Regions from separate parts of the Bacillus sp. CGMCC 1.60114 genome, predicted to be linked through region 2. Evidence: predicted binding sites of a transcription regulator. Region 2 holds the regulator's gene; each other region holds the start of a gene.

Region 1 (3,288 bases), on a different contig from region 2:
AATTCGTTCTGGAGAAGCTGACGTTATATTTGCGGGTGGAACGGAGGCAGCTATAACAGACTTATCAATAGCAAGCTTTGGTAATGCTACGGCATTATCAACAAGAAACGATGATCCCACTAAAGCTAGTCGTCCATTTGATGAAAATCGAGATGGATTTGTCATGTCGGAAGGAGCTGGAATTCTAATCTTAGAATCTTTATCTCATGCTTTACGTAGAGAGGCAAAGATTTATGCAGAAGTCATTGGATATGGTGCAAGTTCAGATGCACACCATATCGTAGCTACACATCCGGAAGGGAAAGGTGCCTATCTTGCAATGAGATCAGCTTTAAAAAATGCCAATATATCGCCTGAAGAAATTGATGTTATTAGTGCCCATGCAACAAGTACAAAAGTGGGGGACATCTCTGAAACGATGGCTATTAAGCAGCTGTTTGGAAAACAAGCTTATCAGATTCCAGTAACAGCTAATAAATCTATGCTTGGTCATATGTTAGGGGCAGCTGGTGGAGTTGAAGCAATTGCTTTAGCAATGAGCTTAAAGGAAGGGATAGTTCCTCCAACAATTAACTTAGAAAATCCTGATCCATTATGTGATCTAGATTATGTACCATCTGTTGCTCGCCAAGTGAAAATAAATATAGGTCTATCTAACTCATTTGGTTTCGGAGGTCATAATGCAGCTATTGTTTTAAAGAAATACGAGTGAATAAACTTTCTCTCGTCAATCTGACCGTTTCCTCTAGAAACGGTTAGATTTATTCAATTAAATGGCCCGATTGTTGAAAAGAATGACTCGCATTTTTTTAACAACTTTATTATTTTTCAAACGACTTTATTGTAAACTAAACAACTTTTTTGTCACTTAACAATTAAGATATAGAACTTAAAAGAGGGAATTGAATGAGAAAATCTGTGATAAAGAGAAATTTTTATCCCGCTATTTCCGGGCAGTTAAGACTCCCACCTCAAGATTCTAAGGAAGCCAAAGAAGAGAGGTGGGGGTAGTTCAATGAATGATGAGGTAATTTGCGTTCGATCAAATAATTTCTTCTTCTAATTTATCTGGAATAATAATGAAACAGCCGTTTTCATCAATATCAATTAATTTTTTTCTTTTTAACTGAGTAATTGTACGACTAACCGTTTCCCTCGATGTTCCAATCATATTGGCGAGTTCTCGATTTGTAAATTGAGTCGTTAATGTATATGTCTCATTTACTTGTATACCATTTGATTTACATAAGCGAAGTAATAACTTAATAATTTGTTCATACGTATTATGAAGAATTTGCTCTTCTAATCTTTCCTGAAGATCCACAATTTTTTCTCCAAGAACCTTAAATAATTTTATACATAATTCAGGATACTGAATCAAAATTTTCTCAAAATCAGCGATTGGAGTAACAATTAATTGCGCAGACTCAAGTATTTCGGCATGTGCTGGGAAGGTACCTTTTCGAAAGAAACCAGCATGGGGGAACATTTCTCCAGCTTGAAGCACAGAGACAATTTGTTCTTTACCGGTTACATCCGTTTTTTGAATTTTCACCTTACCTGAGTGGATAAAAAACACACGGTCAAGTATGTCACCCTGCATAAATACAAATGATTTTGCTTTATAAGTTCGCATTTGTGAAATATCGACAATCGGCTGAAGCTCTTCCTCTGAAAGTTCTTTAAAGAGGGAGACTTCCCGTAAATGCTGTTTGATCATGTCTTCTTTCATATGTACAACTCCTTCATAATTTCAGGCGTATTCCTTTTATAATAAATTTATATCAAGCCGTTCAATGAAGCTGTGATAGAAGTCATATTTGTGATAGAAAATGTGAACATTTTTTACAAAACGAAAAAGTGTGGTAAATATCATAAGGTAGTATAGCGTTAATTTGCTCTGTTACTCGCGGGTAGTAATACATGGATTTCCTAACGTAAAAAATTATAAATGAATAGTTAACTCTCAGTAGGGGATAAGCCTCACTGATTAAAGTTTCACTTGATATAGGCATTCATGCGTGATGTATCTCACAACATGAATGCCTATATAACTTTACAATGAGGATATAAATCGATAGGAGGGTTCAATCTTGATTAATCGTGATTTTAACAAAAATCCATTTATTGTGATATGGGAGTTAACAAGAGCATGCCAGTTAAAATGTCTTCATTGTCGTGCGGAAGCTCAGTATCATCGTCATCCTCTTGAGCTAACATTTGAAGAAGGTAAAAAACTAATTGATGATATATATGAAATGGATAATCCGATGCTTGTTTTTACCGGTGGCGATCCGTTAATGCGTCCGGATGTATATGATATTGCGGATTATGCGATAAAAAAAGGTGTTCGAGTATCTATGACACCAAGTGCTACTCCAAACGTTACGAAAGAAACAATTCAAAAAGCAAAAGAAGTAGGGCTTGCTAGATGGGCATTTAGTTTAGATGGGCCAACAGCTGAAATACATGATCATTTTAGGGGGACACAGGGGTCATTTGAATTAACAATGAATGCGATTCGTTATTTGCATGAATTGGAAATTCCTATTCAAATTAATACTGTCGTTTCTAATTATAATGTGAATGTACTTGAAGATATGGCAAAATTAGTAGAGGAATTAGATTGTGTGCTTTGGAGTGTATTTTTCTTAGTTCCAACGGGGCGCGGCAAGGAAACAGATATGATTTCACCAGCCGGGCATGAAAGAGTATTCCAATGGCTATATCAATTAAGTAAAAAGGTTTCTTTTGATATTAAAACAACGGCTGCTCAGCACTACAGACGTGTTGTTATTCAACAAAAAATGCGAGAGAATAAAAAAACAGATCAGGATATTCAATACCAGGATGTATTGATGAATGGGATGACGGAGCAGATTAATGGACTTGGCCGTGCTCCAAAAGGGGTAAATGATGGAAACGGTTTTGTATTTATCTCTCATATTGGAGATGTGTATCCAAGTGGGTTATTGCCTATCAAAGCCGGAAATGTTCGAACAACACCACTAGCTGATATTTATCGAAACTCCCCCATCTTCCAAGACTTACGTAATCCGGACAAGTATAAAGGGAAGTGTGGGGTTTGTGAGTTCCGATATGTTTGCGGAGGATCTCGTTCCAGAGCTTTTGCCATGACTGGAGATTACATGGAAAGTGAACCTTTCTGTGTATACATTCCAAAAGTATTACGAAAACAGAAAAAAACGTATAAAAAAGACGCGATGTTTAGAATAAAGTCGTGACGTTTATAAAAAAGTTGCGATGTTTTGCCCCTTTGGATCTGTT
Region 2 (3,288 bases):
ACACACTTATTATAATAAAGAATCTTATTTTCTTTTGCAAGTGAAAAAACGTAATTTTTCGGAAAACTATTCTACATTCTTTTCCTTTTTTCTATAAGCTTATATACTTTACCGGATGAATAACATAATAATTCTTACCTTCACGGAAAATCAGTACTGATAGAAGATTCATCATCGTTTTTCCTTCTTCTCCTATGTTACAATAAGAAAGATGCCATAAGTTGTTTTCTCTATGGGTAGAGCATTTTCCTTTTTCATTACAAAAAATTTAAAAAGGAGTTATGAAATTGAAGAGACAATACTGGTGGGTTGTTATTACATATATTTTAATGCAATTATCAGGGGTAATTGGAGGATGGATCCTTTTAAAAAGCGGAATATACAACAATGGAAACAGGAGCTTTCAAGAAAAGGTTCAATTAGCAACTGCACATTGGGGAATAATCAGCTTCTTCGTTGCTCTTATTATCATCCTACTGTTATTACGCAATGATACACAATCGGAAAAATGGGAGCGAGAAAAAACAAGCATTTCTGCTACAATAGGTTGGATCATTTTAGGAGTTTTTCTTGCTTTATTCGCCCAAGTAATTGCTGGCACCATCGAAACACAAATTTTTAAAGTTGAAGCTGAATCTGAAAATACACAAAACATTATCGAAATCATAAAAGCTGCTCCATTATTTATAATTGTTTCGTCTATATTTGCTCCTATTCTTGAGGAAATTGTATTTAGAAAGATTCTATTTGGAACACTATATAAACGATATAACTTCTTTATCGCAGCAATCGTGAGTTCTCTTATATTTGCTTTAATTCATTTTGACCCTACACATTTATTAGTGTATATTTCCATGGGGCTTGTTTTTTCATTTTTATACGTTAAAACGAAACGAATTATTGTACCCATTATGGCTCATGTTATGATGAATACAAATGTTATGTTAATTACATTTGTACTTCATCCCTATCTAGAAAAAGCTGAAAAATTGCAAGGATTTATCGGAGGATTTTAAACATGCGAAATTCACCATTTGTTATGGCAACTTTGTACTTTCTTCTCGGGTGTATTTTTACATACTTAGCAATTACAAGTGTTGAAGATACAATTTGGAACTTTTATACACTATTGCTTGCTATAATGGCAACCGTTGATTTTAATTTGGCACTTCGCCTTCTTTTTTCTAAATCGAAAAAAGGTAATATGAAGAAATAATAAAAACGCAGGGAATTCCTGCGTTTTTATTTTGGATAATTTTTTAAAAAGTACACAAGCGTTTGTAATTCTACCGCTAAATCAATATGATGAATTCGAATATGTTCTACTATATTTAACCTAGCAGGTGTAAAGTTTAAAACACCTTGTATACCAGTATGCGATAAGCGATCTGCTACAGCTTGTGCAACAGAAGCAGGTACTGTTAATATTGCCACTTTTATATCATCTGATAATTTCTCTTCTAATTCATCCAGATGATATACTGGAATTCCTCCGATTTCTTTTCCAACTTTCTCTTCATCAACGTCAAATGCCATCTCAATTTTTGTATTATTATTTTTCGTAAAATTGTAATGTAAGAAAGCTGTCCCTAAATTACCTACCCCTATTAGAGCTACACGCGTTACATCATCTTGGTCAAGTGTTTCGCGAAAAAACGACAATAAATAATTTACGTTATAGCCGTATCCCTTTTTCCCTAATGCCCCAAAGTATGAAAAATCTCTTCGAATTGTCGCAGAATCCACTTTCACCGCTTCACTTAATTCTGCAGATGATACGCGTTGCTTACCAGATAATGATAAGTTTTGGATAAATCGATAGTATAGAGGCAATCTTTTGGCAGTCGCCTGCGGAATTTTAGGCTGCTCCATGCAACCCCCTCCTCTCTTCCTATCTGTTCAAGTGATTGAAACATGTACGGAAGTTTAGCATTGAAAGTTTTCCTTGTATAATAGAGAGAGAACTTCTCTATTATGTTCAACTATACACTATTTTTAGTATGATTGAGAAATATAATCATGGCAAAGTTAAGAAATTATTTGAGGTGAAAACATTGATTCTACTACAAGTAAATAACCTTTCCAAGTTATACGCCGCTGAAATGATTCTTTCAAACATTAAGTTAGAGGTACAGACGCGTGATCGTATTGCACTTGTCGGCCGTAACGGCGCTGGAAAGTCTACATTATTAAAGATTATTGCGGGAGAACTGTCCCATGACAGCGGAGAAATTATTAAACCGAAAGATGTATCTATCGGTTACTTAGCACAGCACACTGGTCTTGAGACGTCATTAACCATTTGGGATGAAATGCTAACGGTATTTCTCGACTTGCAACGCATGGAGAAAGAACTCCGAAGGCTAGAACAAGAAATGGGAAAAGAAGAAAATTTCACAAATGTCACTGTACATGAAAGATTGTTAGCAGAGTATGATCGCCTGCAATTAGATTATAAAAATAAAGGCGGCTACCAATACGAAGCGGACATTCGCTCTGTTTTAAGCGGACTCGGCTTTCCGTCTGAAACACACGGAACTACAATCTCGACATTAAGCGGTGGACAAAAAACTCGTTTAGCTCTTGGAAAATTATTGTTAACAAAACCAGATTTGCTTATTTTGGATGAGCCAACAAACCATTTAGATATCGATACATTAACATGGCTAGAACAATATTTACAAGGCTATCCTGGCGCTATTTTAATCGTTTCACACGATCGATACTTTCTAGATAAACTCGTAACACAGGTGTATGAAATCTCTAATAAACAAAGTCGTAAATACACGGGAAACTACAGTAAGTATTTAGAACTTAAAGCATCACTATACGAACAAGAGATAAAGCGGTATGAGAAACAGCAAGAAGAAGTCACAAAGCTACAAGACTTCATTCAAAAAAATATTGCCCGTGCTTCCACAACAAAACGAGCACAAAGTCGCCAAAAACAATTAAATCGTATGGAACTTATGACGAGACCACTCGGTGATGAAAAATCTGCTTCTTTCCACTTTGATATCGATAGGCAAAGCGGTAATGATGTACTACAAGTAAAAAATGTCACAATTGGTTATAATAATGAGCCAATCATTGAGCACATTCATTTCCAATTAACAAGAGGTGATAGTGTTGCCCTTGTCGGTCCAAATGGAATCGGAAAATCCACTTTATTAAAATCTCTTGTGGATAAACTTCGTCCTTTAAACGGCAGTATTTCATTCGGCTCTAACGTTTCTATTGGATATTATGACCAAGAACAAGCAAACTTAACATCATCGAAACGCGTAT
Region 3 (3,288 bases), on a different contig from region 2:
ATTACTTCAATCCTTACAAAAAGATGGAATAAAAGGGCTTGCTCACTGGTCCAACGGCTTTAAACAAATCACTTCAAATAAAGGACCCATTTATACGCCCGAAGATATAAAGGGACAATCTTTTCGTATCATGCAAAGTGATGTAATCAAATCCGAATTTGATCTATTAAAAGCTACCACATATCAAGATTCATTTAATTCTACATATCAATTAATTGAATCAAGAAAAGTTGATGGTGAAGAAAATACCATTTCAAATATCTACTCTAAAAAATTCTATAACGTTCAAAACTATTTGACAATTACTAACCATGGATATTTAGGATATGTTGTCATGATGGATCAAAAAACCTGGGACAAACAAACGGAAAAAACAAAGAAAATATTAAGGGAAGCAATGGAAGAAACAACTGCTTGGAATAATCAACAATCCATTCAAATGAACAAAGAACAACTTGAACTCATTAAACAGAACTCATCAATACAAATTCATGAATTAAACGACGAACAACGAAAAGAATGGGAAAAGGCACTATCACCTATATACGACAAACTTGCTCCTACGATTGGAGAGAATTTGGTGAAGGAATTGCAGGGATTACAGCGGAAGTACGACACACAAGTTCCGTAATAACTAGAGACTGTTACAAAATTAAAAAATAGACACATAAAGTGAAACTTCCATCAGGGGATCTTACCGCCCTTTAATGCTGGATAAAAAAATCCGTCCTTTCTTGAGATAGTTGAAGGTACTATCTCAAGAAAGAACGGATTTACTATTATGACTTGGGAACCTAAAGCATAATTATCTGTTCAAAAAGTAAAAATTAACGATTAAATGCCCATTGAATTATATATAGCGAACTTTCCGCAGTATTAAGACATTAGGAATGATTGACGTAAATCTACAGTGTTGTTAAAATTATTGTTGGAATTAATGTGAAGGAATTCACAATATTTGACCTTTAATGTGAAACTATTCACAAATATCACCCCTTAATGTGAAGGAATTCACAATATTTAACCCTTATTTCTTCAAAAAACATTTAAAAAAGGAGTTGTGCGTTATGAAAAGAATCGTAACACTGAGCACTCGTAAACTGACGGATACTATAAAACATGGTGGGTGCGGTGCATGCCAAACATCTTGCCAATCCGCTTGCAAAACGTCTTGCGGAGTTGCAAATCAGAAATGTGAAAACACAATGAATAGATAGGAAATAAGAAATGTACCGCCCAACTACTTTCCAGATGGGCGGCAATTTTTATTCTGGTATTCGCGGGCAGTAAAAGCCTCTCTAATGAAAGTTTCACTTTATAGACAAAAGGAGCTTGATTATCAAGTATGATTCATCAATATAAACTAAACGGATACAACATCGTGCTCGATACCTACAGCGGATCGGTACATGTTGTCGACGACCTCGCCTATGAAATTATCGCGCTTTATGAGACTACTCCTGTGGAAGAAATCATAACAATGATGCTAGAAAAGTACGCACATGATTCCGACATCCCCGAAAAGGACATTCGAGAAACAATCGCAGATATTGAAGAGCTAAAAAATGATGGGCAACTCTTTACTGAGGATGAATTTAAGGACCTCTCAATTGATTTGAGAAATCGTCAAACTTATGTAAAGGCTCTCTGCCTCAACGTCGCGCATACCTGTAACCTATCATGCGAATACTGCTTCGCCAGTCAAGGAAAATACAACGGAAACAGAGCAATCATGAGCTATGAGGTTGGACAAAGAGCCATCGATTACTTACTGGAAAACTCCGGTCATCACCGAAATCTCGATGTCGACTTCTTCGGTGGAGAACCACTTATGGCCTGGAAGATCGTCAAGCAAGTTGTGGCTTACGCCAGAAGCAAAGAAAAAGAGTACAAAAAGACTTTTCGCTTCACCTTCACTACAAATGGTATGTTGCTGAACGATGAGATCACCGATTTCTTGAATGAGGAAATGTATAATGTCGTATTGAGCCTTGATGGAAGAAAAGAGGTCCATGATCATCTTCGCAAAACAGTCACTGGAAAAGGAAGCTATGATTATATCGTTCCTAAATTCCAAGAATTCGTCAAAAAGCGTGGAAACAAAGAATACTCTATACGTGGAACCTACACCCATAACAATGTGGACTTCACCAATGATATTTTTCATATCGCAAACCTTGGTTTCGACAAACTCTCGATGGAACCGGTCATCTGTGATCCAAAAGAACCATATGCACTCACTGAGAAAGACCTCCCAGTGATTTATAACCAGTACGAAATTCTCGCCAAGGAAATGCTGGAGCGCGCGGAAAAAGGTAATGGCTTTACCTTCTACCATTACATGCTTGATCTCTCAGAAGGTCCTTGCATTCAAAAAAGAATTTCCGGCTGCGGTTCAGGAACGGAATATCTCGCTGTTACACCATGGGGCGAGCTCTTCCCTTGCCACCAATTCGTCGGAGATGAAGAATACAGCATGGGAAACATCTGGGATGGAATCACAAAACCAGAGACGCAATGCCAATTTAAAGAGAGCAACTGCTACTCGAAGCCAGAATGCCAAGACTGCTGGGCGAAACTTTACTGCAGCGGCGGTTGCCCCGCCAACGCGCTGCACGCAACCGGTTCCCTCAATGGAATCTACGATTTCAGTTGTGACATCTTCCGTAAGAGAGTTGAATGTTCCATGATGGTTAAAGTAGCTGAATCCATCAGAGCTATGGAACACGGTGAACAGGCCATAGCTGAATAAACATAAAGGTGCAAAAAGAGACTGGACATAAATCAGAAAAAAATCTGGTTTATGCTCAGCTTTTTTGAAAATATTTCAATGCCTTTGTTTAAATTTAATGATATATCCATCCTTAGAACAGCTTAAATCTATCTTTAAAAACAAGAATGATAAAAACACTTTTTCGGCCTATAACTTTTTTAACGGCCAGAAGTATCATGAATTTTGTCCGTTTTTGATTCACTTAAACTTCCCCCTTACATCTTTCTATAAGCCGTTTAATCCAACACACTGAGAAGAAACTAAAAAGGTTGTGGTAAAATAAAAAAACTTTATCAGTTTATATTCCATATAAGGAGGCAGTGTATTCTTGAACCTAGTTAATGATCATATTAAAAAAGGTTTAAAAATTTTGTTTGTCGGCTTTAATCCCAGCATTCGCTCAAGTGAAACAGGGCATCACTTCGCCAATCCTAATAATCGTTTTTGGAGAATTCTCCATGAAGCGGGACTAACACCGAGAAAATATGATGCTTCGGAAGACTATAAATTATTGG

The links. Region 2 encodes Rex, which represses fermentation and respiration genes when NADH is low (regulators of the CRP and FNR family bind a similar motif). Its sites were predicted from a motif close to TTGTGAAATATTTCACAA; they were not measured.
Region 1: a site for Rex is predicted at 2,020-2,037, ahead of ACFQZ1_RS13250 (TIGR04053 family radical SAM/SPASM domain-containing protein). Genes of this name have one in related genera too.
Region 3: a site for Rex is predicted at 969-986, ahead of scfA (six-cysteine ranthipeptide SCIFF). Genes of this name have one in related genera too.

The regions. Positions count from the first base shown of each region.
Region 1 is NZ_JBHTHG010000084.1:293,674-296,961, reverse strand. It holds gene fabF (beta-ketoacyl-ACP synthase II) at 1-712, shown strand, start outside; gene ACFQZ1_RS13255 (Crp/Fnr family transcriptional regulator) at 1,043-1,732, opposite strand; gene ACFQZ1_RS13250 (TIGR04053 family radical SAM/SPASM domain-containing protein) at 2,094-3,245, shown strand.
Region 2 is NZ_JBHTHG010000062.1:4,120-7,407, reverse strand. It holds gene ACFQZ1_RS10955 (CPBP family intramembrane glutamic endopeptidase) at 288-1,016, shown strand; gene ACFQZ1_RS10950 (YdiK family protein) at 1,019-1,216, shown strand; gene ACFQZ1_RS10945 (redox-sensing transcriptional repressor Rex) at 1,243-1,872, opposite strand; gene ACFQZ1_RS10940 (ABC transporter ATP-binding protein) at 2,055-3,288, shown strand, end outside.
Region 3 is NZ_JBHTHG010000073.1:15,999-19,286, reverse strand. It holds gene ACFQZ1_RS11280 (TRAP transporter substrate-binding protein) at 1-631, shown strand, start outside; gene scfA (six-cysteine ranthipeptide SCIFF) at 1,068-1,217, shown strand; gene scfB (thioether cross-link-forming SCIFF peptide maturase) at 1,346-2,752, shown strand; gene ACFQZ1_RS11265 (mismatch-specific DNA-glycosylase) at 3,102-3,288, shown strand, end outside.